Regions from separate parts of the Pseudochelatococcus sp. B33 genome, predicted to be linked through region 2. Evidence: riboswitches for the same ligand, from Rfam matches in the RefSeq annotation. Region 2 holds a riboswitch; the other holds the start of a gene.

Region 1 (7,213 bases), on a different contig from region 2:
GAATGTCCTGGAATATACCGACACCGTGGCCGAGCGGCTCACGGCGCTTGGCGGCATCGCCCACGGCACCGTGCAGGCAGCCGCCGAGGGCACCAAGCTGAAGGCCTATCCGCTGCAGATCACCGATGGCCTGGAGCATGTCGACTATCTGGCGCGCTCCATCTCGGAAGTCGCCAAATCGGCGCGCAAGGCCATCTCGGTGACGGAAGAAGCGGGCGACGCCGCCACCGCCGACGTCTTCACCGAGGTGACCCGCGGGCTCGACAAGAACCTGTGGTTCCTCGAAGCGCACATCCAGGAAGTCAACAAGTAAGCAGGCATGCGGGTGAGGCGCGAGAGCGTGCTTCGATCAAACGGAATCATTTGATCGATAGGAACTCGCTCAAAATCAAAAAATTAGATCATTCCAGCGTTTCCATGAACGCTGGAATGATCGAGCGCCTCACCACCAGGCGTGAAAATGGTGCACCGGGCCGTGGCCCTTGCCGATGGCGAGCCTGTCGGAAGCGGCGATGGCGCGGCTGACGTAGTCCTTCGCCGCACGCACGGCATCGATCTGCGCCGTGCCGCGCGCGAGGCCTGCGGCGATGGCCGACGAGAGCGTGCAGCCGGTGCCGTGGGTGTTGCGCGTCGCGATCCGCGGCGCCGGAAGGCGCGTCATGCCCGTGGCGTCCGCCAGCAGGTCGACGCTTTCCTCGCCGCGCGCATGCCCGCCCTTGATCAGCACCGCGCGCGGGCCGAGCTGCAGCAGTGCCTCGGCCTGCGCCAGCATGGCAGTCTCGTCCTCCGCGATCCCCGCATTGAGCAGCACGGCGGCCTCCGGCAGGTTGGGCGTGACGATGCTGGCGAGCGGCAGGAGCTTTTCACGCAAGGTCGCGACCGCGTTCTCGCTCAGCAGGCGGTCGCCGCTCGCCGCGACCATCACCGGATCGAGCACGACGGCCCGCTGGTTCCAGCGGACGAGGCCGTCCGCAACTGCCGCGATCGTCTCCGGCCGCGACAGCATGCCGATCTTGACCGCGCCGACTGCGAGATCCGAAAACACCGCGTCGATCTGCGCGCCGATGAAATCGGCCGGGACGTCGTGAATCGCGGTGACGCCGAGCGTGTTCTGCGCCGTGAGCGCGGCGATGACGCTGGCGCCGTAGACGCCGAGCGCCGAGAACGTCTTGAGGTCCGCCTGGATGCCCGCGCCGCCGCCCGAATCCGAGCCGGCGATAGTGACCGCGATGGGGGTGATGCCTGTCGCCATGGTTCAGCCTCCGGCCCCGCGCGCGGCGAGGCTCGCGTCGACGATGTGGCGCAGTTGCCGCGCCGCCTCGGCCGGATCGGCGGCGCCGAGGATGGCCGAGATGACGGCGACGCCGTCCGCGCCCGCGCCGATGACCTCGGCCGCGTTCGTGGCGTCGATGCCGGCGATCGCGCCGAGCGGCAGCGTCAGGCCGGCCGCGCGCGCGCTCGCCGCCATCCGCGCCAGCCCGTCGAGGCCGATAGGGGGCTTCGGGTTGTCCTTGCTCGACGTGACGAACACGCCGCCGATGCAGCCGTAGTCGATGGGCTCGCGCACGGCCTCGCGCGCCTCGTCCTGGTTGTTGATGGTCAGGCCGACGATGGCGCTGTCGCCGAGGAGCCGGCGCGCGTCGGCGGGCGCGATGTCGTCCTGCCCGATATGGACGCCGTCGGCGCCCGCCGCGAGCGCTACATCCACGCGATCGTTGATGAGCAGCGGCACGCCGCGCCCGGCGATCGCCGCCAGAATGGCGCGCGCCGTCTCGATGGCGGGGCGGGTTTCGGCGTATTTGTCGCGGTATTGCAGCAGCGTCGCGCCGCCGTCGATCGCTTCGCGTGCGAGGTCGGGCAGGGGCCGGCCGCCCGCCCGCTCGGGGTCGAGGATGGCGTAGACGCGCAGATCGACCGGGACGGGGATACGCGGTACCGGCTGGCTGTCGGACGGTTGCGGCATGAGGGCGCCTCGCTCGCATCAAGGATGCGGTTGGTCGATCATGCCCTGCGGAGGAACATCCGCGCCCTGCTTGCGCATCGAAGCCGCGGACCTATCTCGCTTCCCTCCGCCGGCATGACCCGGTTCAGGTTCGGTGGGTTGGCACGTGGCCTCTCAGCCCTGCAGCATCAAACCAAGAATGGGTACCGTTTTCTGGTTTGATGCATTTACGCTAGCGGGCACCCCAAGGAGACATACTCTATATTGAATATTGACCGGAAACGGGGCGAATGCAACCGCCCCGCCTCACACCGTGCGCTGGGCCTCGATCTCCGCGAGCCCGGCGGCATCCAGATAGTGCTCCAGCCAGTGGATGTCATAGAGGCCGTTCTGCACGTCCTGATTGCGCACCAGCGCCCGGAACAGCGGCAGCGTGGTCTCGATGCCGTCGACGACGAACTCGTCGAGCGCCCGGCGCAGGCGCATCAGGCACTCGGTGCGGGTGCGACCGTGCACGATGAGCTTGCCGACGAGCGAATCGTAGTGCGGCGGAATGCGATAGCCCTGATAGACCGCCGAATCGACCCGCACCCCGAGCCCGCCCGGCGGATGATAGTAGGTGATCGTGCCGGGCGATGGCCGGAACGACGACGGATGCTCGGCATTGATGCGGCATTCGATGGCATGGCCGTCGAAGACGATGTCCTCCTGCCGGATGGACAGCGGCGCGCCCGAGGCCACGCGGATCTGCTCGTTGACGAGGTCGATGCCGGTGATCATCTCCGTCACCGGATGCTCCACCTGGATGCGGGTGTTCATCTCGATGAAGTAGAACTCGCCGTTCTCGTAGAGGAACTCGACCGTGCCCGCGCCGAGATACTGCAGCTCCTGCATGGCGCGCGCCACCACGGTGCCGATGCGCTCGCGCTCGGAGCGGTTGAGCGCGGGCGAGGGGGCCTCTTCCCACACCTTCTGGTGGCGGCGCTGCAGCGAGCAGTCGCGCTCGCCCAGATGCACCGCGCCGCCGCGCCCGTCGCCGATCACCTGGATCTCGATATGGCGCGGCTTCTCCAGATATTTTTCCAGATAGACGGAATCGTCGCCGAAGGCCGCCTTGGCCTCCATGCGCGCGGTCGCCAGCGCGTCGCTGAGGCTTGCCGCATCCCGCGCCACCTTCATGCCGCGTCCGCCGCCGCCCGCCGCCGCCTTGACCAGTACCGGAAAGCCGATGTCCGCCGCGATGCGGTGCGCGTCCGTGTCGTCGCCGATGCCGCCCTCGGAGCCGGGCACGCAGGGGATGCCGAGGGTGCGCGCCGTGCGCTTGGCCGCTATCTTGTCGCCCATCAGCCGGATGTGATCGGCCTTGGGGCCGATGAAGGCGATGCCGTGTTCGGCCAGCACGTCGGCGAAATGCGCGTTTTCCGACAGGAACCCATAGCCGGGATGCACCGCATCCGCGCCGGTAATCTCGCAGGCGGCGATCAGCGCCGGGATGTTGAGGTAGCTGTCGCGCGCCGGCGGCGGGCCGATGCAGACGCTCTCGTCGGCAAGGCGCACGTGCATGGCGTTGGCGTCGGCGGTCGAGTGCACGGCGACGGTGGCGATGCCGAGTTCCTTGCAGGCCCTCAGGATGCGCAGGGCGATCTCGCCCCGGTTGGCGATCAGGATCTTGTCGAACATCGATTACTCGATAACCAGCAGCGGCTCGCCGTATTCGACCGGCTGGCCGTCTTCCACCAGCACGGCGGTGACCGTGCCCGAACGCGGGGCGACAATGTCGTTGAAGGTCTTCATCGCCTCCACCAGCAGCAGCCTGTCGCCCGCCTGCACCTTCGATCCCACGTCGATGAACGGCTTGGCGTCCGGCGAGGGCCGCCGGTAGGCGGTGCCGACCATCGGCGAGGTGACCGTGCCGGGGTTGTCCGCCAGCGAAACGGGCACCTGCGCCGGTGCCGCCGCGGCGGACAGGGCGGCCGGGGCTGCGGCCGCCACCGGCGCCGCAACGGGCGACGCGACGATGGTCGCGGTCACGTTGCGCGCCACGCGGATGCGCAGATCGCCTTTGGCGACCTCGATTTCGGTCAGGTCGGTCTGGGCGATGAGCTCCGCGAGCTCCCGGACGAGGTCTGGATCGATGGGGCTGATTCTTGCCATGCTTTCTTCAATCAGTGGTTCACCGCGCCGATCGGCGCATCTTCAACGGGGCGCATCGGAATGCCGGTCCTGACGCCGGCCTTGCAGTAGCGGAACGATGGCCTCCAGCGCAAGGTCGTAGCTCGCAGCGCCGAAGCCGCTGATAACGCCGCGCGCCACCGCAGCAATCATGGAATGATGGCGAAATTGCTCCCGCGTATGCACGTTCGACAGATGCACCTCGATCGTGAGCGCGTTCGCGCCGGTGATCGCGTCGCGCAGCGCGATGGAGGTGTGCGTGTAGGCGCCGGCGTTCAGGATGACGCCCGCGCCGGCAAGCCCCGCCTGCTGCACCAGCGTCACCAGTTCGCCCTCGATGTTCGTCTGGGCGAAGGAAAGCTCGATCGTCTCGCCCGCCGCCTGCGCCAGCGCGGCGGCCTTCGCCCGCAGCCGCGTTTTGATGTCGGCGAGAGTCAGGCTGCCATAGACCCCCGGCTCCCGCTGCCCGAGCAGGTTCAGGTTGGGGCCGTTCAGGATATGGACTGCGACCATTCGGCGGATGCCTGTCCTCTGGAGGATGTTACCGTTTCATGAAAACGGCGAGATCCTCTCACTTCCTTGTTTTGAGCGCTTTCCGATCGGAAAGCGCTCAAGGGCGAACACGAAACACGATCACGCGGACGCGCGCGGCTGCACGATCCACCATTGCAGGTTAATTTTTTCTCATAGCGCGATGCAGGGCGCAGGGGAAGTCTTGAAACATCCTTTCAAGAAGATAACCAAACGCTCCTGCGGTGCGGCGGCGCGGCGGGGATCAGCAGTCGAGCTTGCCGCATTGGCGCACGGAGGCCACCACCGTCTTGAGCGTGTCGAGCCCGACCGCGCCGGGGAGCACGCCGTCGCCGAGCACGAAGCTCGGTGTGCCGGAAAGCCCGAGCTTCTCGCCCGCCTGCAGGGTGCGCGCCAGCACCTGCCGCACGGCGTCGGACGTGATGTCCTTCTCGAGCCGCGCCATGTCGGCGCCGCTCGCCTTGGCCGCGGCGAGCGCCTGCTCCTTGCCGACGACGCCCGATTGGCGCAGCAGATCGGCATGGAAGCGGAAATATTGCTCCCCCTGGAGCTGCTTCCCGACGGCGATGCTGACCAGCGCCGCGTCGACCGATTCCTGGCGCAGGATCGGAAAATCGACGATGACGAAGCGAATGCGCGGATCGGCCTCCACCAGCGCCTCGATATCGCCGATCGCCCGCTTGCAGTAGCCGCAATTGTAGTCGAAGAACTCGACCAGCGTGACGTCGCCTTCCGGGTTGCCGAGCACGATGCCGTCGATGGGGCCCGAGGTCACTTCCCGCACGGTCTCGGCCACGGCGGCGCGCTGCTGGGCTTCCTGATGCTGCTCCAGCGAGGCGATCGCTTCCTTGAGCACTTCCGGATTGTTCACCAGATAGTCGCGCACCACGCTCTCGATCTGGGAGCGCTGCTCGGCCGACAGTTCCGCCGCAGCGGCGGGCGCGGCCAGCGCGAGGACGCCGGCGGCGGCGAGCAGGGAGGGACGAAGCCAACGAAAAGAATGCATGAATGATATCCTGAAATGCGGTGCAGGCCGGTTGAACCCGGCGTCCTTATGTGACCACCGACCTTTGTGCCCGCCCCTGCGGCCACGGTCAATGACACAACATGGTGAGCGGCCCCAGCATGGTGAGCCGTCCCAGCGACTCAGCCGGCGGAAACGGCGAGGCCGTTGTCGATGGCGTGCTGGCGCAGGCTCTTCTGCGGGCGTGCGCCGATCTGCTGGATAATGTGCGCCGCCGCCAGCGCCCCGTGGTGGGCGGCGGTGCGCAGATCGAGATCCTGCGACAGGCCGAAGAGGAAGCCGGCGGCGAACAGATCCCCCGCGCCGGTGGAATCCACCACGCCGTCCACCGGATAGGCGGACACCGCGAGCGTCTCCTCGCGGCCGACGACGAGCGCCCCCTTCTCCGAGCGCGTCACGACGCCGAGCACGCTCTCCTCGCGCAGCGCCTCGACGGCGGTGTCGAAGTCGGACGTCTCGTAGAGGCTCTTGAGCTCGGTCTCGTTGGCGAACACGATATCGACGGTGCGCGTGCGCAGGAGGCCGATGAACTCCTTGCGGAACCGCTCGACGCAAAAGGCGTCGGAGAGCGTCAGCGCCACCTGCCGGTCGGCGCCGTGGGCGATGCGCGCCGCCTTGACGAAGGCGTCCTTCGCCTGCGGCGGGTCCCACAGATAGCCTTCGAGATAGACGATCGAGGACGCCTCGACCGTGTGATGGTCGATGTCGTCGGGCGTCAGATGCCGGCTTGCGCCGAGATAGGTGCTCATGGTGCGCTCGCCGTCCGGCGTCACGGCGATGAGACACATCGCGGTCGCCGGCCCGTCGGAGGCCGGAGCGGTGGGAAACGCCACGTCGAGCGAACGGATGTCGTGGCCGAAGCGCGCGCCGGCGTCGTCGTCCTTCACCTTGCCGATGAAGGCGGGCCGCGCGCCGAGCGACGCGAGCCCGGCGATGGTGTTGGCGGCGCTGCCGCCGGAGGTGTGCGTCGCCGGCCCGAAGGCGTCGAACAACGCGCGGGCGCGGGCCTCGTCGATGAGCTGCATGGAGCCCTTGACGAGGTTCTGCGCCACGAGGAAGTCGTCCTCCGCGCGGGCGATGACGTCGACGATCGCGTTGCCTATTCCGAGCACATCATAGCGGGCTGTCATGTCGTGTCCTGTTCTCCGTCCGCAGAGGGCGCCAGATGTCCGAGATGGACAAGGCGCCCCAAGCGGGTAGGGCGAAACAGGGTGCCAAGTCAACCGTATACCGTGCCGGAAGGCGGGTATCAGCCGATGATGTGATAGCCGGCGTCGATGTGGATCAGTTCGCCGGTGATGTTGCGGGCGTGATCCGAGGCGAGGAAGGCCGCGAGCGCGCCCACATCCTCGATGGTGGCGAGGCGGCGCAGCGGCGAACGTTCGGTCGCCTGCTGCAGCAGTTCGTCGAAATCGCCGATGCCGGAAGCGGCGCGGGTGAGCATCGGGCCCGGCGACAGCGTGTTGACGGTGACGCCCTTCGGGCCGAGCTCCGAGGCGAGCTCGCGCGTGGTGGCTTCGAGCGCTGCCTTGACCGGCCCCATG
Region 2 (7,213 bases):
CGAGCGCATCTCGCTCAACGTCAACGCCGGACTGCTGGTCGACCTGCCCCACGTGTCGGAGACCAACGCCGACGGCGTGGGCCTGTTCCGCACCGAGTTGCAGTTCATGATCGCCGAGCGCATGCCCTCGACCAGCGAGCAGGAAGCGCTCTACCGGCAGGTGCTCGACGAATTGGCCGGTGCGCCCGTCACCTTCCGCACGCTCGACATCGGCGGCGACAAGGTGCTGCCCTACATGCAGACCGTGGACGAGGAAAACCCGGCGCTGGGGTGGCGGGCGATCCGCATCGGCCTCGACCGTCCCGGCCTGCTGCGGGCGCAGGTCCGGGCGCTGCTGCGCGCCTGCGGCGGGCGGGCGCTGAAGGTGATGTTCCCGATGGTCGCGACCGTCGAGGAATTCATCCGGGCCAAGGCGATCGTGACGCGCGAACTCGCCTACCTGCGCAAGCTCGGCCATGTGGAGCCCGCGTCGATCGCCGTCGGGGTGATGGTGGAGGTGCCCTCGCTCGTGTTCCAGATCGACGAGCTGGTGAGCGTCGCCGACTTCCTTTCCATCGGCTCGAACGATCTCATGCAGTTCCTGTTCGCCGCCGACCGCGACAACCGGCAGGTGGCCGAGCGCTTCGATCCGCTGAGCGCGCCGCTGCTGCGCGCGCTGAGAACCATCCACAACGCCGCCGACACCGCCAACAAGCCGGTGACGCTGTGCGGCGAGATCGGCGGCAGGCCGCTGGAGGCCATGGCCCTGATCGGGCTCGGCTACCGGTCGTTCTCGATGTCGCCGGCCTCCATCGGCCCGGTCAAGGCGATGCTGCTGTCGCTCGACGCCGCCGCCATCTCGGCCGAGATCAACCGGCTGCTGAGCACTGCAGGCGACCGGGGCACGCTGCGTCAGGCGCTCGCCGGCTTCGCCGCCGCCCGGGGCATTCCCGTGTAGCGTGGAACCGGCCGCTTTGCCTCGTCACAGGTTTTTTATCGATCCGCATGTCTGACATCTCCACTCCGCCGCCAGAGCGTCTGGCCGCCATCCTCGATCGCCACGCGGTGCTGACCGCGACGCTGGCGGCGGGCGCCGATTCGGATTCCTTCGTCGTCCTGTCGCGCGAACTCGCGGAACTCGATCCGGTGGTCGAGGCGATTCGCGTCTATCAGGCGGCGGACCGGAACCTCGCGGACATCGAGGCGCTGATCGCCGATCCGCAGACGGACCGGGAACTGCGCGCCTTCGCCGGCGACGAGCGGCCGCAGGCCGTCGAGGAGCTCGCGGCGGCGGCGCGCGAACTGACGATCATGCTGCTGCCCAAGGACGCGGCCGACGAGAAGAGCGCCATCCTGGAAATCCGCGCCGGCACGGGCGGCGACGAGGCCTCCCTCTTCGCCGGCGATCTGCTGCGCATGTACACCCGTTACGCCGCCTCGCGCGGCTGGTCGGTGGAGATCCTGTCGGAAAGTCCCGGCGCCTCGGGCGGCTACAAGGAAGTGATCGCCGAGGTCAGCGGGCGGGGCGTGTTCGCGCGGCTCAAGTTCGAGTCCGGTACGCACCGCGTCCAGCGGGTGCCGGAAACCGAGGCGTCGGGCCGCATCCACACCTCCGCCGCCACGGTCGCCGTGCTGCCCGAGGCCGAGGACGTGGACGTCTCCATCGACGAGTCGGACCTGCGCATCGAGACCATGCGCTCGGGCGGCGCCGGCGGCCAGCACGTCAACAAGACGGAATCAGCCATCCGCATCACCCATGTCCCGACCAACACCGTGGTACTGGTGCAGGACGAACGCTCGCAGCACCGCAACCGCGCCAAGGCGATGGCGATGCTGCGCGCCAGGCTCTACGACGCCGAGCGCAGCCGCGCGGACGCGGCGCGCGCCGAGGACCGCCGGCTGCAGGTCGGCTCCGGCGACCGGTCGGAGCGCATCCGCACCTACAACTTTCCGCAAGGCCGCGTCACCGATCACCGCATCAACCTCACGCTCTACAAGCTCGACGAGGTGATGATGGGGGACCTCGACCAGTTGCTCGACGCGCTGATCGCCGAGCATCAGGCGGCGCTGCTCGCCCGCCAGCATTGAGGGCCGGCGGATGCGCCAGGATGCCGTACCCATATCCCGGCAAGACGCCCTGCGCGACCTGACGGCGCGGCTTGCCATGGCGGGCATCGATACCCCGGCGCTCGACGCGCGCGTGCTGCTGATGCACGCAGCCCGCCTGTCCGCGACGGACCTCTACGCCTGGCCCGACGAGGCGCTGCCGCCCGACGCGCTGGAACGGCTCGCCGCCGCGGCGGCGCGGCGGCTGGCGCGCGAGCCCCTCGCCCGCATTCTCGGCGAACGGGAATTCTGGGGGCTGCCCTTCGCCCTTGCCCCCGCGACGCTCGTGCCCCGGCCGGAGACGGAACTGATCGTCGAGGCGGCCATCGCCGAACATGCCCGTATCGCCGCCACCCGTCCCGGCGAGGCGTTCCGGTTCCTCGACCTTGGGACGGGATCGGGCTGCATTGCGGTCGCACTCATGCACGAGCTGCGCCGGACGGGCAAGGCCGGCGACGCCCGGGGCGTTGCCGTCGATCTGTCGCCCGAAGCGGCGGCGACCGCGCGCCGCAACGCCGACAGAAACGGTGTCGGCGACGGCCTGTCCTGCGTCGTCGGCTCCTGGGGAGCGGCGCTGGCGGGGCGCGGGTTCGACGTCATTCTGTCCAATCCGCCCTATATCGAATCCGCCGCGATCGCCGGCCTCGACGCCGAAGTGCGGGAGCACGATCCCTGCCTCGCCCTCGACGGCGGCGCGGACGGGCTCGACGCCTATCGGGCGATCTTTGCCGAAGCCCCCCGCCTGCTGCGCGCCGATGGCGCGGTGATCGTCGAATTCGGCCGGGGACAGGCGCCGACTGTCGCCGGCATCGCAGCCGCGCACGGCTTCAGCGTGGCCGTGCCGGTCGCCGATCTTGCCGGAACGGAGCGCGTCATTGTTGCCACATTCTCGTGAAAATGATGCGCGTTAGCGCATGGGCCGTAGAAAACGCTTGGCGCGACTGCGGCAAGGCGATAATGTTTCGCTATGAATCAGGCTCGGCTGTCGATCTGAGGCCTTTTAGATGCTTTCGGCATCTTGGGGTGTGGCCGGTTTTCGTCCTCTGTTGAGCTGAACGCATTCGATCGATGAATGTCGCCAGCAGGCCGGAACGTTGCGTGATCAATCGAGGCAACTGTCTGTCGTTGGTATACGCGCCGCCTTTCGGGCAAGCAGCGATAGAATGCGCCTTGCGGGGAGTAGGACGCTCCCGCGGGCGGGGTTGATACACTTTAGTTGCAGTGAGCCTTATTCGCTACCTCTTGAACAGGGTTTTCAGCATGTCTGGAAGTTGTGCGCGCGTGTACCCGGCCAGCGCCCGGTCCTGGGACACGGAAATACTTCGATCGCCGGCTGGTAAATGATGGCCCGGCTGACCATGTAAACCTTGTTCCGGTCCCTGAAGATGGCCTGGATAGTCGGAACTCCTCTTGATCCATCGCTTTCGGAACAGATGCATATCCGACCAGTCCGGACTTCGCCGGTTCGATACGGTCGCCGGCCGTTGCCGGTGGCGCGTCTTTCCAGCCGTCCTCATCGGAACCGTTCATTGGCGCACCGACCCAGGGAATGGATGCCGTTTTCTGGATGAATTCGATGCAGAAACAAAAAGATAGAGCGGGATGGCGGAAGAGCGAAAGGCCGCCTCGCGCGAGGGATGGAAAGACCGTCGCGCCGGTCCGGTATCGCCGGGACAGTGCTGCGGAAATGGAGCGGCGGCATCTGAGAGAAAATGAAGACGTCGCTTTATCTTTCTGATTTGACGCCGGATTTTCCCGAAAGGCGCGAACTGCGCTTCGGTCCGGTGTTCTGGCGGGCACAGGTGTGCCGTATGGGGGCGACGATCCCCCTCAATTGTAGCTCCCGAAGAGATTAATCTTATGAGACCAGGTCAAAACAGGCGTATGCGCAACCGGGGACGGAAGGCCCCCAATCCGCTGACGAAGACGTTCGAGTCGAACGGACCCGACGTCAAGGTTCGCGGCACGGCGCAGCATATCGCGGAAAAATACACGCAGCTTTCGCGCGACGCGCAGGCCTCGGGGGACCGAGTCGCCGCCGAGAACTACCTTCAGCACGCTGAACATTACATACGCATCATCCTCGCCGCCCAGGCGCAGTTCCAGCAGAACTTCGGCTTCCCGCGCCAGTTCGACGACGAGCAGGACGATCTCGTCGAGGAGAACGGCATCGGCTACGGCGTACAGGACTACAGCACGCCCCAGCCGTCCGCGCGCTTCCCGCTCGCCGATGACGAGGCCCAGCCCATCCTGCCCGCGCGCGGCCAGCAGGAGCCCCGATCGCACGAGCCCAGGACGCAGGAGTCCAGGACCCAAGAGCCCAGGACCCAAGAGCCCAGAACGCAGGAGCCGCGCAATGCGGAGCGTTTCGAGCGCCCCGACAGGCAGGAGCGTCCCGACAGGCAGGAGCGGCGCGAGCGTTTCGCAAGGCGGCGCGAGGCCGCCGCGAACCGGTATGCGCAGGCAGCGCCGGCCGATGACGCGGGTTCCGCGCAGCAGCCGATCCTGCCGGCCTTCCTGACCACGCCGGTGCGCACGGTTCCCGGCAGCGACGAGCAGCCGGTCATCCTGGCGCCGGAGCTTCCGGAGGTGAACGAAGAGGCCGCCGTCGAGCCCGTTGCCGCACCCGCCCCTGCCGCACCCGCCCCTGCGGCCGACGACACCGTGGCCACGGAGAAGCCCGCGCCGCGGACACGCCGCCGCCGCACCGTTGCAAGCGCCGCGGAAGGCGACGCCGCAACCGAGGGAACGGAAAACGGAGCCGAACAGCCGGTTCGGAAACCCCGCGTGACGCGCACGCGCCGCAAGAGCGTCGACGACGTCTCGGTCGCCGAGTAGCCGGAGCGCCGCACGGCGGCGCCTCGCTATCTCTTTGCCCACGCATCGGATTCGTCACGGGAACGACGGCCGTTTTCGGTGCGATGCGACCGATATGTGATTGACAAAGCCGCCGAACGCGCCGACATTGTCCCCATTCCGAGGGGTGCCCCGCGAGGGGGCTGAGATTCCGTCGAGGATTGTCCGCAGCTGTTCGATCGCGGGCAATCCGCCATGGTGACCCTTGAACCTGATCCGGGTCATACCGGCGGAGGGACGGGACCATGTCGGCGCCAAAGCCCTATCTTTATCTGCATGCCTGTCAGTCGCCCCGTGCCCGGATTCTCATTTCCGGGAGGAGCGGACGACATGACACCATCGACACAATCCACATCATCGAAACGCCCGCGTGACGGCATCGCCGCCGTGCCGGCCGGCGTCACGACCGGTCCCATCCACGGCTCGCGAAAGATTTACGCCAGTCCCGAGGGCCGGCCCGATATCCGGGTGCCGTTCCGCGAGATCGGGCTCGATCCCGCCTGTGGCGAGGATCCGGTGCGCGTGCCGGACACGTCCGGCCCCTATACGGACGGCGATGCGGCCATCGATCTCGAGCGGGGGCTCGTGCCCGTGCGGGCGGAATGGCTCGTGCGGCGCGGCTTCGATGCGGTCGCCCCGCGCCCCGTGAGGCCGGAGGACAACGGCTTTTCGGGCCCGGACATCCCCTCGGGCCGCCTCGTGCCGGCCTGCCCCGCCGCGCATCCCGTGCTGGAGGGGCGTCACGGGCAGCCCGTGACCCAGCTCGAATTCGCCCGCGCCGGCATCGTCACCGACGAGATGATCTATGTCGCCCACCGGGAGAACCTCGGCCGCGCGACCATGCTGGCGGGGGCCGAGCGGCGGCGCGCCGACGGCGAGGATTTCGGCGCGGCGATCCCCGCCTTCATCACGCCGGAATTCGTGCGCGAGGAGATCGCGCGCGGGCGCGCCATCATCCCGGCCAACATCAACCATCCGGAGCTCGAACCCACGATCATCGGCCGCAACTTCCTGGTGAAGATCAACGCCAATATCGGCAATTCCGCCGTCACCTCAACGGCCGCCGAGGAGGTGGAGAAGCTCGTCTGGGCCATCCGCTGGGGTGCGGACACGGTGATGGATCTCTCCACCGGGCGCAACATCCACAACATCCGCGGCTGGATCATGCGCAACTCGCCGGTGCCCATCGGCACTGTGCCGATCTACCAGGCGCTGGAGAAGGTCGACGGCGAGCCCGACAAGCTCACCTGGGAGGTGTTCCGCGATACCCTCATCGAGCAGGCCGAGCAGGGCGTCGACTATTTCACCATCCATGCCGGCGTGCGGCTCGCCTATGTGCCGCTCACGGCGAGCCGCGTCACGGGAATCGTCTCGCGCGGCGGCTCGATCATGGCGCGCTGGTGCCTGTCGCATCACCGCGAAAGCTTCCTCTACGAGCGCTTTGGCGAGATCTGCGACATCATGCGCCGATACGACGTGTCGTTCTCGCTCGGCGACGGCCTGCGTCCGGGCTCCATCGCCGACGCCAACGACGCCGCCCAGTTCGCCGAACTGGAGACGCTCGGCGAACTGACGCAGATCGCCTGGGAGAAGGGCTGCCAGGTCATGATCGAGGGGCCCGGCCACGTGCCGATGCACAAGATCAAGGCCAACATGGACAAGCAGTTCGCAACCTGCGGCGAAGCGCCTTTCTATACGCTAGGGCCGCTCACGACCGACATCGCGCCGGGCTACGACCACATCACCTCGGCGATCGGCGCGGCGATGATCGGCTGGTTCGGCACGGCGATGCTGTGCTACGTCACGCCGAAGGAGCACCTCGGCCTGCCCAACCGCGACGACGTCAAGACCGGCGTGATCACCTACCGCATCGCGGCGCACGCCGCCGATCTCGCCAAGGGCCATCCGGCCGCGAAGCTGCGCGACGACGCGCTGTCGCGGGCGCGTTTCGACTTCCGCTGGAACGACCAGTTCAACCTCGCGCTCGACCCCGACACCGCCCGCGCATTCCACGACGAGACCCTGCCCAAGGAGGCGCACAAGGTGGCGCATTTCTGCTCCATGTGCGGGCCGAAGTTCTGCTCGATGCGCATCACCCAGGACCTGCGCGCCGAGGCGGAACGGCTTTCGGGGCTTGACGGCAAGGCGCAGGAGTTCAAGGACACCGGCTCGCAGATCTACGTCCCGGCGGCGGAATGACCGGCGCACGTCCCCGGAAGGCGGATGCCGCTTTCCGGGGACGCGACTCGACGAAAAACCGCCCCCCTCCCGC

Evidence for each region. A riboswitch is a leader RNA that binds a small molecule or an ion and turns the genes downstream of it on or off. The one in region 2 is predicted to bind thiamine pyrophosphate.
Region 1: another riboswitch for thiamine pyrophosphate. It lies ahead of thiE (thiamine phosphate synthase); the one in region 2 lies ahead of thiC (phosphomethylpyrimidine synthase ThiC).

Annotation. Positions count from the first base shown of each region.
Region 1 covers NZ_JBSEFH010000032.1:36,585-43,797, forward strand. Annotated here, with positions in the region: gene dps (DNA starvation/stationary phase protection protein Dps) at 1-313, shown strand, start outside; gene thiD (bifunctional hydroxymethylpyrimidine kinase/phosphomethylpyrimidine kinase) at 443-1,252, opposite strand; gene thiE (thiamine phosphate synthase) at 1,256-1,963, opposite strand; TPP riboswitch at 2,047-2,199, opposite strand; gene accC (acetyl-CoA carboxylase biotin carboxylase subunit) at 2,249-3,622, opposite strand; gene accB (acetyl-CoA carboxylase biotin carboxyl carrier protein) at 3,626-4,096, opposite strand; gene aroQ (type II 3-dehydroquinate dehydratase) at 4,139-4,627, opposite strand; gene ACUSIJ_RS26060 (DsbA family protein) at 4,890-5,651, opposite strand; gene ACUSIJ_RS26065 (adenosine kinase) at 5,792-6,799, opposite strand; gene fabI (enoyl-ACP reductase FabI) at 6,919-7,213, opposite strand, start outside.
Region 2 covers NZ_JBSEFH010000001.1:127,331-134,543, forward strand. Annotated here, with positions in the region: gene ptsP (phosphoenolpyruvate--protein phosphotransferase) at 1-937, shown strand, start outside; gene prfA (peptide chain release factor 1) at 985-2,067, shown strand; gene prmC (peptide chain release factor N(5)-glutamine methyltransferase) at 2,078-2,980, shown strand; gene ACUSIJ_RS00560 (DUF4167 domain-containing protein) at 3,946-4,923, shown strand; TPP riboswitch at 5,055-5,196, shown strand; gene thiC (phosphomethylpyrimidine synthase ThiC) at 5,272-7,140, shown strand.